4 regions of the Streptomyces sp. NPDC051561 genome follow, and region 3 is predicted to be linked to each of the others. Evidence: riboswitches for the same ligand, from Rfam matches in the RefSeq annotation. Region 3 holds a riboswitch; each other region holds the start of a gene.
The links. Region 3 has a riboswitch for cyclic di-AMP ahead of ACIA73_RS07805 (NlpC/P60 family protein). Riboswitches for the same ligand answer to the same signal wherever they lie in the genome.
Positions count from the first base shown of each region.

Region 1: linked by a shared signal. The riboswitch ahead of ACIA73_RS32135 (transglycosylase family protein) and the one ahead of ACIA73_RS07805 (NlpC/P60 family protein) in region 3 are both predicted to bind cyclic di-AMP.
Region 2: linked by a shared signal. The riboswitch ahead of ACIA73_RS20325 (peptidoglycan DD-metalloendopeptidase family protein) and the one ahead of ACIA73_RS07805 (NlpC/P60 family protein) in region 3 are both predicted to bind cyclic di-AMP.
Region 4: linked by a shared signal. The riboswitch ahead of ACIA73_RS35095 (M23 family metallopeptidase) and the one ahead of ACIA73_RS07805 (NlpC/P60 family protein) in region 3 are both predicted to bind cyclic di-AMP.

Region 1 is NZ_JBITDM010000020.1:18,344-20,536, forward strand. Features, by position in the region: gene eno (phosphopyruvate hydratase) at 1-107, opposite strand, end outside; gene ACIA73_RS32135 (transglycosylase family protein) at 476-1,174, opposite strand; cyclic di-AMP (ydaO/yuaA leader) riboswitch at 1,179-1,381, opposite strand; gene ACIA73_RS32140 (transglycosylase family protein) at 1,680-2,193, opposite strand, start outside.
Region 2 is NZ_JBITDM010000008.1:210,503-212,695, forward strand. Features, by position in the region: gene ACIA73_RS20325 (peptidoglycan DD-metalloendopeptidase family protein) at 1-811, opposite strand, end outside; cyclic di-AMP (ydaO/yuaA leader) riboswitch at 816-1,022, opposite strand; gene ACIA73_RS20330 (tyrosine-protein phosphatase) at 1,402-2,193, shown strand, end outside.
Region 3 is NZ_JBITDM010000002.1:764,232-766,424, reverse strand. Features, by position in the region: gene ACIA73_RS07805 (NlpC/P60 family protein) at 1-1,139, opposite strand, end outside; cyclic di-AMP (ydaO/yuaA leader) riboswitch at 1,137-1,305, opposite strand; gene pcrA (DNA helicase PcrA) at 1,574-2,193, shown strand, end outside.
Region 4 is NZ_JBITDM010000024.1:115,492-117,684, forward strand. Features, by position in the region: gene ACIA73_RS35090 (M16 family metallopeptidase) at 1-890, shown strand, start outside; cyclic di-AMP (ydaO/yuaA leader) riboswitch at 1,112-1,281, shown strand; gene ACIA73_RS35095 (M23 family metallopeptidase) at 1,295-2,089, shown strand.

The sequences.
Region 1 (2,193 bases), on a different contig from region 3:
CGACCCGTGCTGCCGTCGTCGAGGCCGACCTCGACCTCGACCGTGGGGTTGCCTCGGGAGTCCAGGATTTCCCGGGCTACGACGACGTCGATGGACGGCACGAGCATCTCCTTATGGGATGTGACGCGTAAGGGGCGCCCGCTGAGGGCGCGCAGTGCAGGGTCGCTTTCGGCCTTGCGACAAGAGCCTAACGTGACCGGGGCCATCGGCCAGCCGATCGACCGTCCCGTGGGACGAAAAGATGCCTGAATGCCTGTAATACAGGACGAAAGACTCTGTGCGTCGCAACTTTCCGTGGCCCGCGCGTTCACCTTGTGTACGGATGCGGGCCGCGAGACGCAGCGGATCGAGACGCAGCGGATCAAGGCGTAGCGGATACGGAAAAGACCCCGGCCCGGCGCGTACGGGGGGAAGTCGCGCCCGGCCGGGGTCCGGCATGGGGGTCGGCGGGGGTGGGCCGCCGCCCCCACGGGGGTCAGCTCAGGTGGAGCTGCTGACCCGGGTAGATGAGGTCGGCGTTGGAAACGACGTCCTCATTCAGGTCTGCGATGTGCTGCCAGCCGCCCTTGACGCCCTTGGCCTCGGCGATCTTCGAGAGGGTGTCGCCGGACTTGACCTTGTACTCGCCGTCACCCTTCTTGATCTGGCCACCGGCCTTGGACTCGACCTTGGGGACCTCGACCTTGGGGGCCTGGCGGGTCTCGCTGCGGGAAGCGGGCGCCTCTTCGCGCTTCTTCTCCACCTTCGGGGCGGACTGCTTGGCGGAGCCCGAACCGGTGCTGACGCCCGGGTCGACACCGTCGTTGCTCAGGTTGCCGGCGCCGGCGCAGGCCCAGGCACCCGGGCCCTGGATGGCGAGCAGCTTCTCGGCCGCGGCTATCTGCTGGCCCTTGGAGGCCTGGTCGGCGCGCGGGGCGTACTGGGTACCGCCCGCGGCGGCCCAGGAGGACTGCGAGAACTGCAGACCGCCGTAGTAGCCGTTACCGGTGTTGATGGACCAGTTGCCGCCGGACTCACACTGGGCGACAGCGTCCCAGGTGTCGACGGAGGCGGCGGAGGCCGAGGTGGCCCCCATCAGCGGAGCGGCTACCGCCACACCGGCGACACCGGCGTAGGCGGCGACGCGGGTGGCCTTGGACGCACGGCGGTGCTTGCCCTTGCTGAAAAGCGACATGGAAATATCCCCTCACCGACGCCTTCGAGGTGAGCTGTCGGGTTCGGGCTGTGAGTTCGCCCGGCCGCTTCGCGTCCCGCAACTGCCTTACCGGCACTCGCGTTCCACTCTTCGGCTTCACCCCAAGCCGTTCCTCGCACGTCCTTCGACGTCCGGGCCCGGCACTTACCTTGGGTCCCCCGCTCCTGCCTACGGCGCTTACGCGACGACTGCTCCCGAGGCCCGCCGGCAGGATTCGGCGTGACGGGCTCCGGTGCTCACCGGTGGCGAACGAGGACGACCGTAAACACACAAGTCCCCGATGTTCAAAGACGAACATCGGGGACATCTCACCCCTACTTGCCCTTCCGCACCGCCCGTTTATGCAGGTCAGAAGGGCCACGGCAGGAGCACCCGGACGGGACACGCCAGTTGGGGCGAAGAGACTCATGTCTCACTCGCACGAAACCGGACATAAACCCTCGAACTACCCGAGTTTTGTGAACGTTTCCGGGTTGCTTACGGGTTACTTCGCGCCCAGCTCAAGGTGCTGGCCAGGCAGGATGAGGTCCGGGTCGCCACCCAGCTCGCCACGGTTGGCCTCGTAGAGCGCCGCCCAGCCGCCGGGCACCTTCTCCTCGTCGGCGATGTGCCAGAGGTTGTCACCGGCCCGCACGGTGTACGTCGCTTCCTCGCCGGGCCCCGCGGGGGACTTGCCGCCCCCGCGCGAGGCGTGGCGGCCGGACTCGCGGTCGTCGGCGCCGGGAGGCGCGGTGGGGTCGGCGGACGGGTCGGCCGACGGATCCTGGGTCGGGTCCTGGGCCGGATCCTGCGACGGGTCGGCCGACGGATCCGCGGAACTGCCCGTTCCGGGAAGGGAGTTCTCCGGGGCCGGCGTACCGCGGTGCTTGCCGTTGCCCGTGGAGGCGTCCGGCTGGCCCGGGGTGGCGGGAGTCTCCGTGCCGGGCGTGGCACCCGGAGCGGGCCGCCCGGTGCTCGGGTCGGCATCCGGGTCCGTGCCCTCGCCCGGAGTCGCGTTC
Region 2 (2,193 bases), on a different contig from region 3:
TGCCGTACGCGCCGCCCCAGCCGGCCGAGACGACGGTGCCCGGGCCGACCGCCTTGACCGACGTACCGGACGAGGCCCGGAAGTCGACGCCGGTGTGGTAACCGCTGGACCAGCTGCCGCCGGAGGCGCGGTAGGAGGTGGAGACGCCGGAGGGGACCGGGGCGGTGAAGCCGGTGCGGGAGCCCGAACCGGTGGACTGGCGGGACTCGGTGCGCTGCTCGCGCTTCTTCTCCGTACGCTCCTGGCGCTGCTCGGCGCGCTGCTCGGCCCGCTGCTCCTTGCGCTCCTCGGCGCGGTCCGAGGCCTTGCGCTCGGCGGACTTGCGCTCGACCGGGGCGGCCTGCTTGGCAGCGGCCGGGGCGTCGGAGGCGGGGGCCTTGGCGCCGAGGGTGAGTTTCATGCCGGGGAGGATGTACGACGGGTCGCCGCCGACGACCGACTTGTTGTCCTCGTAGAGCTTCTGCCAGCCACCGCGCACCTTCTCGGCCGCGGCGATCTTCGACAGGTGGTCGCCGGTCGCCACGGAGTACGTCCGGGTGGCCTGGCGTGCACCGTCGGTCTTCGGCGCCGCGACCTGCGCGGAGCTGGACGTGGGGGTGGCCGACGCGGGGGTGGCGGGGCGCTGCTGGGGGATCTTGATCGTCGGCTGCTGGGCCGCCTGCTGCGGCGCGGCGGCGGGGGCCGCGGCCTGGGCGCCGGTGGCGCCTATCAGCGGGAGGGCCAGTGCCGCACCGCCCGTACCAGCGGCGACAAAACCGCGGGTGAGCGAGGAACTGGGCTTCGGGCGGCGGTGCTTACCCTTTGCAGGCATGACGGATTCCTCTCCGGCGCCTGCGAGGTGAGCTGTCGGGTTCGGGCTGGAGATGCCCGGCCGCACTCTCGCGAGTGCGACTTCACCCCTAGCCGTACCGGGCGACTCACGTCTTCCGGTGCCGGCGTACTACCTGGGTCCCCCGCTCCTGCCACACGAAGAAATATGGGTGCGGATGCCGGGCGGTGGCAGGATTCGGCGGTCCACCCGGATTGACGGTGACCGTAGGCGAGTGAAGGGCGCCGGAACAAGCCGTTCCCTTCTTCTCCTTCCCGTCGGCACCTCTTCTCCATGTTTTTCGCTCGCCCCGACATCCGCCCCGGTGCCCGTTTTCCGCCCCTGGCCTGCCAATTGACGCTTCGGCACCAAGGGCACCGAAGTTCGTATGATCCTGCTCACTCACCCCTCCCACCTCTTCACCCCAAAAGCCTCTATGTGCAACAAAGCAACCAATTCGGTCACCCGAGCCTCAAGTCCCTTGTCGCGCCGAGATAGTTGCCCCAGGAACCCATGTCAGTGCCATGTCGTATGGTCGCAAAAGCGCCCCCGTCGGCCACCGCACGCCGGCGAACGACCCATGAGGAGCACTCGTGACGCAGCAGGTTCCGCAGGTCCCGGTCCCGTCGCCCGCCGCCGACGCGGAACCCGATCTGACAGGGGTACGGAACTTCCGCGACGTGGGCGGTCTGCCTACCGCCGACGGGCGGCGGACGCGGCACGGGCGGCTGTTCCGCAGCGGTCACCTCGCGCACGCCACCGGCCCCGACACCGAGTTCTTCAACTCCCTCGGTCTGCACACCGTCTTCGACTTCCGCAACGCCGCGGACCAGAAGCTGGAGGGCCCCGACGTCGAGCTCACCGGGGTCCGCAATGTGAACATCCCGCTGAGCGACCCGGCCGACGGCGCCGAGTTCTGGCGGATGGTCCGCGACGGGGACATGGGCCAGCTGCGGGAGATCCTCGCGGACGGCAAGGCTGCCGGGCGGATGACCGCGTCGTACCGCCGCATGATCAAGGAGCGGACCGCCGAGCACAGCCGGGTCCTGCACGCGCTGGCCGAGGACAGCGTCCCGGCGCTGATGCACTGCGCAGCGGGCAAGGACCGGGCCGGCCTGGCGATAGCCGTGACACTGCTCGCGGTGGGCGTCGGGCGCGACGCCATCACGGCCGACTACCTGAAGTCGAACGACCCGCACCGCCGCTACCGGATCCGCCGCAGCAGCAGCTCCCCCGAGGCGATGAACGACGAGGTGATGGGCCTGCTCGCCCCTCTCTTCGACGCCCGCGCCGACTACCTCGACGCCGCGTTCGCCACCATCGACGAGGTCTGGGGCGACAGCGAGACGTATCTGACGCAGGGGCTCGGCCTCACGCCGGACACC
Region 3 (2,193 bases):
CCGTTGCCCTTGTAGATGCCGACGTGGCTGATGTCGTCGTAGAAGAACACCAGGTCACCCGGCTTGAGGTCCTTGGTCGCGACCCGGGTGCCGACCTCCACCTGGTCCCAGGTGGTGCGCGGCAGATTCACCCCGGCGTCCCGCCAGGCGGCCTGCGTCAGCCCCGAGCAGTCGTACGAGCCGGGGCCGGTCGCCCCCCAGACGTACGGCTTGCCGATCTGGGCCCGCGCGAAGGCCAGCACCTTCGCGGCCTTGGTGTCGTACGAGCTGTCGCTGCCCGTGCCCGTACCGGAACCCGTGCCCGTACCGCCGCCGGAACCCGTGCCCGTGCCGGAGCCGCTGTCCGCGCCTCCGCCGCCCTGGTCCTTCTCCTTCTCCTTCTCGGCGGCGGCCTCCTCCTGCTTCTGCCGCTCCGCCTCCGCCGCGGCCTGCTTCCGTGCCAGCTCGTCCGCCTTGCGCTTGGCCTCCGCCTCGCGCTGGCGCTCCAGCTGCGCGAGCTTCGCCTTCTCCTGGGCGTTCAGCCGCGCGAGCAGATCGCGCGCCTGCCCGAGCTTGTCCTGCACCTCCTGCTTGGACCGGCGCAGCGCGGCCTGCGAGGTGGTCAGCCGTTCCAGGCTGCCGGTCGCCTCGGCCCGCTTCGCCGCCGCGGACCTCTGCTGCTCGCTGTACTGGCCGACCAGCTTCTTCTGCCGGTCGGTGGCCCGGGACATCAGCCGGCGCGACTCGAAGTACGACTGCGGGTCCTTGGCCAGCAGCATCGCCGCCGTCGAGCCGACCGAGCCGCTGCGGTACTGCGAGGCGGCGAAGGAACCGAGCGCGCGCCGGGCCTCGTTCAGCTTGTCGGTGCGCTTGGCGACGTCGTCGAGCAGTCCCGAGACCTTCTCGCGCTGCTGCGCGGTGGCCTCCTTGGACTGGTTGTACTTCTGGGTGGCAACCCCGGCCTGCCGGTACAGGTCGTCGACCTTCTTCTGTACTTCCTCGACGGAGGGCTTGGGCGCGGCGGGCGCGGCCTGCGCGGACTGGGTGACCAGACCGACCGTGACCAGCGCGGCGGTCGTCACGCCGATGCCGGGCGCGGAGGACCGGATCAAGGACGACGCGCTGGGGCGCGGCTTGCGATGCGATGCCAAGACAGGCATTCCTTCCGTGGACCGCCTACCGGGTTAGCTGTCGGGTTCGGGCAGGAAACGGAAGGCGCCCTACGGCCCAGGTCGTGGGGGTACGGGCCGATTCACCCCGGTCGTGCGTGTGGGTCCCCGGTTCCGAACCACCGGGTGGGTGGCGCGAATTCGGCGTGAGCGGCCCGCTTCGGCGCGGTTCGCCGAGGGGGGTACGGGCTGCTCGCGCAGCACCGTAGCCAATCGCTGTGACGGGTGGGAAGCCTGATGTTCGATATGCCCGATACATTTTCGTGACCTGGCTGTGATGTCGACAAAGCCCTCACAGAGAGCCACGGAGAGTCGACCCAGGGGCATGTGTGGACAGGTCGACGCGTCACCGGCAGAGGGTGCGGAATTCGTTCTGGCGGAATCCGGACCGGGCTGTCAGTGGGGCCGCCTAGACTCGGTAGGCGATGAGCAGCCTCTTTGACGACAGCTTCCTGGCCGATCTCCAGTCCAAGGACGACCCGGCCCCGCCGCCCCCGGAGGACACCGAAGAAGGTGCCCCTCCGGAGGAGGTCCCGCACGACCTCTTCGGGGGCAGGTTCGACGGCCCGCCGCCGCCCCGCGACGCCCATTACCGGAACGGTGCCCCCCGCCCGGTGGTCGACGCCGCGGCCCTCCTGGACGGGCTGAACGAGAACCAGCGCGCCGCCGTCGTCCACAAGGACACCCCGCTGCTCATCGTGGCCGGCGCCGGCTCCGGCAAGACCCGTGTGCTGACCCACCGCATCGCGCACCTGCTTGCCGCCCGCGGTGTGCACCCGGGCCAGATCCTGGCGATCACCTTCACCAACAAGGCCGCCGCCGAGATGAAGGAGCGCGTCGAGGCCCTGGTCGGCCCGCGCGCGGGCGCCATGTGGGTCTCCACCTTCCACAGCGCGTGCGTGCGCATCCTGCGCCGCGAATCCAAGAAGCTCGGCTTCACCAGCTCGTTCTCGATCTACGACGCCGCCGACTCCAAGCGCCTGATGTCGCTGGTCTGCCGCGATCTGGACCTCGACCCCAAGCGCTTCCCGCCGAAGTCCTTCAG
Region 4 (2,193 bases), on a different contig from region 3:
TCTCCAAGGAGCTGTTCCCGGTCACCCTGCGGATGTCCCGCCCCCGCCAGGGCACCGAGCAGACGGTCAAGAACATCGACTCCGCGGCGGTGCGCGCCTTCTACGAGGCGCACGTCCGCCCGGCCACCGCCACCGCGGTCGTCGTCGGCGACCTGGACGGCATCGACCTCGACGCCGTACTGGCCGACACCCTGGGGGAGTGGACCGGCAACACCGCCGAGCCGCGCCCGATGACGCCCATCACGGCCGACGACACCGGACGGGTGGTCATCGTCGACCGTCCGGGCGCCGTCCAGACCCAGCTGCTGATCGGCCGCATCGGCGCCGACCGGCACGACCGCGTCTGGCCGGCCCAGGTGCTCGGCGCGTACTGCCTGGGCGGCACCCTCACCTCCCGCCTGGACCGCGTCCTGCGCGAGGAGAAGGGCTACACCTACGGGGTCCGCGCCTTCGCCCAGGTGCTGCGCTCCGCCGCCGACGGCACCGGCGCGGCCATGCTGGCCATCAGCGGCTCCGTGGACACCGAGTCGACCGGGCCCGCCCTGGAAGACCTCTGGAAGGTCCTGCGGACGCTCGCTGCCGAGGGCCTCACCGACGCCGAGCGCGATGTCGCCGTGCAGAACCTGGTGGGCGTGGCCCCGCTCAAGTACGAGACGGCCTCCGCCGTCGCGTCGACCCTGGCCGACCAGGTCGAGCAGGAGCTGCCGGACGACTTCCAGGCCCAGCTGTACGCCCGCCTCGCGCAGACCGGCACCGTGGAAGCCACCGCGGCCGCCGTGAACGCCTTCCCGGTGGACAAGCTGGTCACCGTGCTGGTCGGCGACGCCTCGCAGATCGCGGAGCCGGTCCGGGCGCTGAACATCGGCGAGGTCGAGGTCGTCACCGGCTGACCGATCAAAGGTCAAACGGAGAACCGCCGCAAAGCAGAACAAGTCGGACCCCGACGACCGTCGAGTCGTCGGGGTCCTCCCTTATGTCCGTTTTGTTGGCGAGGGTGCCTGTCTGCCGTGTGGGCTGTATTACAAAAGCCGCTCTCTGTTTGGTGATTGAAAGAGAGCCCGCTTAGCGTCGGTCCGTCTGTTCGTCAGAGTGCGCCGCACCAGCGGCAACCGGACAGTCATCGCCGAGTCCCCGTCAGGCGCGAGCCTGGGGAGCCGGGGACCCACTTACGTCCCTGGGGTGAATCGGACGCCATCGCCCTTCACGGGTGGGTGGAGTCCGTAGGAGACCTTCCTGCTCCGAACCCGTCAGCTAACCCGGTAGGCGAGAAGGAAGGAAAGGAAACAGCCACTTCATGGCGTTCACCCGTGCCGCCGGGAAGCACCGTCGACCCTCCGTACTCTCGCGCCGCAGCGCGAAGATCGCCGGAGTCGCCGCCCTCACCACGACCGGTGTCATCGGAACGCTGGCCCCCCAGGCCATCGCCGCCGAGCAGGACCTGGCCGCCGAGGACACCGGCACCATCCGCGCCGTCGTCATGGAGGACTCCGTGACGCAGACCCTCACCGAGAAGGTCGAGGCGCAGGCAGCCGCGCAGAAGAAGGCCTACCAGAAGGCCGAAGCCGAGCGGAAGGCCGAAGAGGCCCGCAAGGCCGAGGTCAAGCGCAAGGCCGTGGCGAAGGCCAAGAAGGAGCGCGAGGAGCGTGAGCGCGCCGCCCGCGAGGCCGAGCGCAAGCGCCTGAACACCTTCAAGCTGCCGGTCGCCGGCTCCTATGTCTCCACCAGCTACAAGTCCGGTGGCGCCATGTGGTCCTCCGGCAGCCACTCCGGTGTCGACTTCCACGCCTCCTCCGGCAGCTCCGTCGTATCCGTCGGTTCCGGCACGGTCGTCGAGGCCGGCTGGGGCGGCGCCTACGGCAACAACATCGTGATCCGGATGAACGACGGCTCGTACACCCAGTACGGCCACCTCTCCTCGATCGGTGTCTCCGTCGGCCAGACGGTCACCCCGGGCGACCAGATAGGCCTCTCCGGCTCCACCGGCAACTCCACGGGCCCGCACCTGCACTTCGAGGCCCGCACCACCGCCGAGTACGGCTCGGACATCGACCCGGTCGCGTACCTCCGCGGCCACGGCGTCAGCGTCTGATCGCGCCTGCTGCTCCACCCGCTGTTGCAGAAGGCCCCGGCTCCCCGAGAGCCGGGGCCTTCTGTGTGCCGCGGCCCTTTCTTCCGTCCAGTGGCCCCAACAGC